Regions from separate parts of the Simiduia sp. 21SJ11W-1 genome, predicted to be linked through region 2. Evidence: predicted binding sites of a transcription regulator. Region 2 holds the regulator's gene; the other holds the start of a gene.
The links. The regulator LexA, encoded in region 2, represses DNA repair genes until DNA is damaged. The targets are predictions, from matches to a motif close to ACTGTNTNTANANACAGT.
Positions count from the first base shown of each region.

Region 1: the regulator LexA is predicted to act here: its motif matches at 1,217-1,234, upstream of recN (DNA repair protein RecN).

Region 1 is NZ_CP090959.1:2,928,158-2,931,453, reverse strand. It holds gene recN (DNA repair protein RecN) at 1-1,195, opposite strand, end outside; gene grpE (nucleotide exchange factor GrpE) at 1,345-1,929, shown strand; gene dnaK (molecular chaperone DnaK) at 2,098-3,296, shown strand, end outside.
Region 2 is NZ_CP090959.1:1,727,568-1,730,863, reverse strand. It holds gene L1F30_RS07590 (TetR/AcrR family transcriptional regulator) at 1-561, opposite strand, end outside; gene L1F30_RS07585 (DUF6763 family protein) at 704-1,018, shown strand; gene L1F30_RS07580 (TIGR00730 family Rossman fold protein) at 1,060-1,722, opposite strand; gene lexA (transcriptional repressor LexA) at 1,870-2,472, shown strand; gene L1F30_RS07570 (hypothetical protein) at 2,495-2,947, shown strand.

The DNA.
Region 1 (3,296 bases), 1.2 Mb from region 2:
AATCGGTAAAGCTCACCTCAATGGAGGCGTTGGTCATGGCCAGTTGCTGCAACTGGCGGTTCACGGCGCGGCCCAGGCGCATGGCGGCCTGGCGGCGTTGCTGGCCGAGTTCGAGGGCGAGTTTGCGGTAGCCGGCTTCCGCGTTTTGGGTATCTGCCGCCAGTTGATCCAGGTCGATATCGCTACCGGCCAGTTTCGCCAGCTCCATAGCCAGAGACTGGTGCAAATCGCACAGCTCCTGCGGGCTCACCCGGTGTTTTCTGGCAATCTGATAGATGGCGTCCAGCCGCTGCTCCAGCCATTGCAGGCGCTGCGGGTCGGCATCGAAGCTGTCTATGTGGTGGTCGATGGCGCGGCTGGCCTCTTCTATTTGAATCTGTGCGGTAACCAGCAGTTGTTCGGCCTCTTGCAGCTGCTCGCTTTTATCGGGCAGGCTTTTTAGCAGCTGCAACCCCTTGTTTAGCCCTTCCAGCAGGCCTTGCTCATCGTCATTGCAGAGGTTTGCCAGCTGCTGGCTTGCCTCCATCACAGATTCTGCATTGGCCAGCTGGCGGTGCTCGGCTTCCAGGGCGTCCAGCTCTTGGGGTTGCAGTGCCAGCTGGTCGAGTTCTTCAACCTGATAGCGCAACAATTGGGTGCGGGCGGATATTTCGGCATCGTTTTGCTGGCGTTCTTGCAGCTGCGTGGCGAGCGCCTGCCAACTTTGCCAAGCCTGCTTTACGGCCTGGTAGAGGCTGGTGTGGCCACCGTAGAGGTCGATGAGCGCGCGCTGATGGTCTTTCTTCAAGAGCCGCTGGTGGGCGTGTTGGCTGTGGATGTCGATCAACAGCTCGCCGAGGCTGCGCAGCTGGGTAAGGGTGGCAGATTGCCCGTTGATGTAGGCCCGCGAGCGGCCATCAGCGCTCACTGTGCGGCGTAGTATGCACTCACTTTCGGCCTCTAGTTCGTGGGCCTTCAGCCACTTGCAGGCCTTGCTCAGCTGGCTTAAATCAAAGGTGGCGGAAATGTCGGCACGGTCGCAGCCTGCGCGCACCTTATCGGCATCGGCCTTGTCGCCCAGCGCCATGCCCAGTGCATCCAGTAGCAGCGATTTGCCGGCTCCGGTTTCGCCGGTAATGGCGGTGAGGCCTTGGTCTAACTCCAGCTCCAGGTGTTCTACCAGGGTGAAGTTGTGAATGCTGAGGTGTGTGAGCATGGCTGGCTCCTAGGTTCTTTTGCTGTGTATTTATACAGTAAAATTCACTGTATGCAATCCCTTGAGTAAATTTCCCTTGAATGTCTCTGGCGCGGCCCCATATAGGCTGCATTGTTATAAGGCGAGCCCTCGCCATTGAAGACATTGAGATGGAGCAACCCACAGTGACCACCGAGCAAGAAAATCCACAGGTAGAACCCCTAGACGAGGCGCCCGAGGCCCAGGCAGAGGCCAATCCCGAAGGTGCAGAAGCTGCTGAGCCCGCGGGCCTTGAGGCGCGCATTGCCGAGCTTGAGGCCGAATTGCAGCAAGCCAAGGAAAACACCCTGCGCGCAGCAGCCGAGGCGCAGAATATTCGTCGCCGGGCGGAAGCCGATGTGGAGAAAGCCCACAAATTCGGCCAGGAGAAGATTGTGTCTGACATGCTGGTAGTGGCAGACAACCTGGAGCGCGCGCTGGCCTCGGTGGAAGGCGCCGACGAGCAGTTCAAGTCTGTCACCGAAGGCCTGGAGCTCACGCTCAAATCACTCATCGACGGTTTGAAGCGCCACAAGGTGGAGCAAATAGATCCTAAGGGCGAGCCCTTTGATCCCGAGTTCCATCAGGCCATGACCATGGTGCCCAACCCCGAGGTTGAGCCCAACACGGTGATGGATGTGTTCCAGAAGGGGTACACCCTGCATGGTCGCTTGGTGCGCCCGGCCATGGTGGTGGTGGCCAAAGCGCCCGAATAAGGGCGATAAATTGGCGTACAGGGGTTGAAAACCCGCCAAATGCGCCAATATACACAGCAAGTAGCCGATAGCGCCAAGCGCATCGCGAAACCAAGACAAATTGAACAGCGGTGGCTGGCCACCGAAACGCATTAAAGAATTTTACGATTAAGTAATTGGAGAAATTTCATGGGTAAAATCATCGGTATCGACCTGGGTACGACCAACTCTTGTGTGTCTGTACTTGACGGCGAGAAAACGCGCGTGATCGAAAACGCTGAAGGCGATCGCACTACGCCCTCCATCGTGGCCTTTACCGATGACGGTGAGGTACTGGTGGGCCAGAGCGCCAAGCGTCAGGCAGTCACCAACCCCCACAACACCCTGTTCGCGGTGAAGCGCCTGATTGGCCGCAAGTTCACCGACGATGTTGTGCAAAAAGACATCAAAATGGTGCCCTACAAAATTGTGGGTGCAGACAATGGCGATGCCTGGGTAGAAGTGAAAGGCGATCGCAAGGCGCCGCCACAAATTTCTGCCGAAGTGCTGAAGAAAATGAAGAAAACCGCCGAGGATTACCTGGGCGAAACAGTGACCGAGGCGGTAATTACCGTACCGGCCTACTTCAACGATTCCCAGCGTCAGGCCACCAAAGATGCCGGCAAGATCGCAGGCCTTGAAGTTAAGCGCATTATCAACGAGCCAACGGCGGCAGCACTGGCCTACGGCATGGACAAAGTGAAAGGCGATCGCACCATCGCGGTATACGATTTGGGTGGCGGTACCTTTGATATCTCGATCATCGAAATTGCCGATGTAGACGGCGAGCACCAGTTTGAAGTGCTGGCCACTAACGGCGACACCTTCCTGGGCGGTGAAGATTTTGACCTGCGCCTGATCGAGTACTTGGCCGACGAGTTCAAGAAAACCAACGGCATTGATTTGCACAGCGACCCGCTGGCATTGCAGCGCCTGAAAGAAGCCGCAGAAAAGGCCAAGATCGAGCTGTCTTCCAGCCAGCAGACCGAAGTGAACCTGCCGTACATCACCGCAGATGCCACCGGCCCCAAGCACTTGGTTGTGAAGCTTACGCGCTCGAAGCTTGAGTCTTTGGTTGAAGAGCTGGTTAAGCGTTCCATGGAGCCCGTTAAGCAGGCGCTGGCCGATGCCGACCTCTCAGTGGGCGAGATCAACGACGTAATTTTGGTGGGCGGTCAAACCCGTATGCCACTGGTGCAGAAATACGTCACCGATTTCTTCGGCAAAGAGCCACGTAAAGACGTCAACCCCGATGAAGCGGTAGCCATTGGTGCAGCCATTCAGGGTGCCGTGCTCTCTGGCGATGTAAAAGACGTTCTGCTGCTGGATGTGTCACCACTGACTCTGGG
Region 2 (3,296 bases):
ACCGAAATCCTCTTTGAGAATGGCGCTGATTGAATCGAAACTTGAAAGTGTAAAGATGGTGGCCCCTAGCATGAAATACAGGCGCCAGTAAAAGGTGACCGGATCTATCTCGGGTGCCGCTTTTTGCAACAGGCCGGTAAAGCGCTGGTAGTGTTCACCGTAGCGGGCAATGATAAACCGCCGAATATGGCCCTGCGACTGCGCGTAGGCCAGCCCCAACAGGCGCATAAACCGCTGGGCCGCCAAGCTGCCCTCCTCGGAACCATCGCATATGGTGGAAAACAGGCAATCGAGCAAGTCTACCGGGGTAAGCATTTCACTGCCCTTGCGCTCCACGAGCTTCACCAGCGAACGATCCAGCTCTTGGCAGAATGGCGTTAAAAAACGTGCAAACACCGCCTGAATCAGCTCCTTTTTGGAGCCAAAGTGATAATTTACCGCCGCCAGATTGACCCCTGCCGTGCTGGTAATGGTGCGCAAGGAGGTTTCGGCAAAGCCACGCTCGGCAAATAAGGCTTCTGCGGCATCCAGAATGCGGGCTACGGTATCAGGCTGGGACATGCGAACTTCTCTGGCAGGGCTTATATTATGGTTAGCGCATAAGATTGAGGGCGCCTTTCAATATCGAACATACGTTTACATGAACTGGGTGTCAAGGTGGCCGCAAGGCACCGCGCGACTACGCAATGGGAGGCCATAAATCATGCTCACACCACACACCGGGCAGTGGTACAACAACCGCGAAACCAACCAGTATTTTGAAGTTGTTGCCCTGGATCCCGATCACGCCACTATTGAAATCCAATACGCCGATGGCTCGCTAGATGAAATAGATGCCGAGCTTTGGCCAGAACTCACGCTCGCAGCCGCTGCCCCGCCAGAAGACCCAACATCAGCCTATGAAACCGGGCCTGGCTTAAAAAGCCAATGCGGCATAGATGGCGAGCACCCAATCGAGCCGCTGGACATTGAAAAGTTAGAGGCACAACCCTTTACCGGCACCGAGGCCGACGACTAGCGGCCGCCTGCAGCCAACCAAACGCAACAGCTGCCTTTAACCTATACAACGGGCGCTTGTTGCACGCCCATTGCAGAGGCCGCGTGGGCCTTGATAATGTCAGCCGCCTCTTGAGCGGTATCCACTAATTGAATCAGCTGTAAATCAGCTGCACTGATATACCCCTGCCCCGCCATGGTCGACTGCATCCAATCCAGCAGCCCCTGCCAGTAGTTGCGGTTAACCAACACAATGGGAAACGGCGACACCTTACCAGTCTGCACCAGCGTTAACGCCTCATACAGCTCATCGAGCGTGCCGAAACCGCCGGGCATAATCACAAAGCCAACGGCATGCTTCACAAACATGAACTTGCGTACAAAGAAATAACGAAATGTCAGGCTGATAGTCTGAAAAGGATTGGGCGCCTGCTCCATGGGCAAGGTGATATTCAACCCGATAGACTCCCCGCCCGCCTCTTGGGCACCCTTGTTAGCCGCCTCCATAACTCCCGGGCCACCACCGGTAATCACAGGAATACCAGCCTCCGCCAAGAGCTTACCCAACAGCTCTGCATCGGCGTAATGCGGGTGAGATTGCCGGGTGCGCGCGCTGCCGAACACTGTCACTGCGCCACGCACTTTAATAAGCTGCTCTATACCATCAACCAGCTCAGACTGAATCCGTAGCACCCGCCAGGCCTCGGGCATTTTTGCATCAAACATAAAAAACTCCTTTTACTTCAAAGAATTAGAAGCCAGAGCTCCCTTTTCAGTATAGCTATGATGCCTAAGTGCTTGCCGAATATATTTTACTGTATATAATCACAGCTACTGTATAAAAAAACAGAGCGCCCGCTCCCTGGAGACCCAATGATCAAGCTCACCGCCAGGCAACAAGAAATTCTGGATCTCATCAAACGCTGCATTGATGAAACCGGCTACCCACCTACCCGCGCTGAAATTGCACAGGAGTTGGGATTTCGCTCTGCGAATGCCGCTGAAGAACACCTGAAAGCGCTGGCCCGCAAAGGCGCCATTGAGATGGTGGCCGGCGCCTCGCGTGGTATTCGGTTGCCGGAATCTGAAACAGGCATTCCACTCATTGGGCGCGTTGCGGCAGGCAACCCCATATTGGCGGAAGAAAATATCGAAGAGTACTGTGAAATCCCGCAGAGCTTTTTTAGCCCTGCAGCAGATTACCTGCTGCGCGTAAACGGCATGAGCATGAAAGACATCGGCATTCTCGATGGCGATTTACTGGCAGTACACCGCACCACAGAAGCGCGCACCGGTGACATTGTGGTTGCCCGCATTGAAGATGAAGTTACCGTAAAGCGGCTTGAACACCGCCGCGGCAGTGCGCAACTTAAATTGCACCCGGAAAACCCCGAGTTCTCGGTTATTGAAGTTGATTTAAAGTCGCAAAATTTTGCTATTGAAGGGTTAAGTGTTGGCGTTTTACGCCGCAACTAAGCCACTTAAAAGGTATTCGGTTATGGCCATTGCACTCCAGAACAATAATTCAGCGCGCGCAGCCCTTGCTGCGCAAGAGCCCAAAACCTGCACACCCACAAGCCGCATTACCGAGCTTGTAATCCCCAAAGGTGATCAGCAGTCGATGCTGCTACCCATGATTTGCTTTCTGGGCAACAACAACCAGCGCCAATGGCTCACACTCATAAGCGTTCGCAGCTCGCAACAGCACACCTTAAAATCACAAGGCGTAAACGCTCAAACATTGCGGGTGATCCAGGCCAGCAGCCATAACGATGTGTTGTGGATGACCTGGGAGGCGCTTAGCAATGGCACAAGCCACACGGTAGTTGCAGAGCTACCCCCACAACCAAAAGATGTACTAAAAGAGCTGGAACGCGCAGCCCATGAAGGTAACAGCCGGCTCATTTTGGTCAGCCAACGAGGGCATGAGTTCGGTAATTTTGGCGGCTAGCGGCAATAGCTGTTAAGCATGCAAAGCTACGCTTTGTAAACAAGAGCTAGGCCGCTTAATACCTTTAAAAGCACACGGCTGAAGTACCCATTAAGCCTTTGGCTTATCTTTGGTTTATGTTTGCTTATGTTTGTATATGTTTGTATATGTTTGACTAGAAACTGCCCTAAGGCATCACTATTGACGCCCACGCCATACTTAGCCTACTTGCACATAAACCACAGGCTAAGTTTGACACTAACGCGAGCCATGGGCGTATAAAACAGGCACATGCACTAACCTGCCGCGATGCACTGGCTCAAGCCGCTAACAGAAAGCAGAAAAGCACCGCACGGGAATTCAGATTACA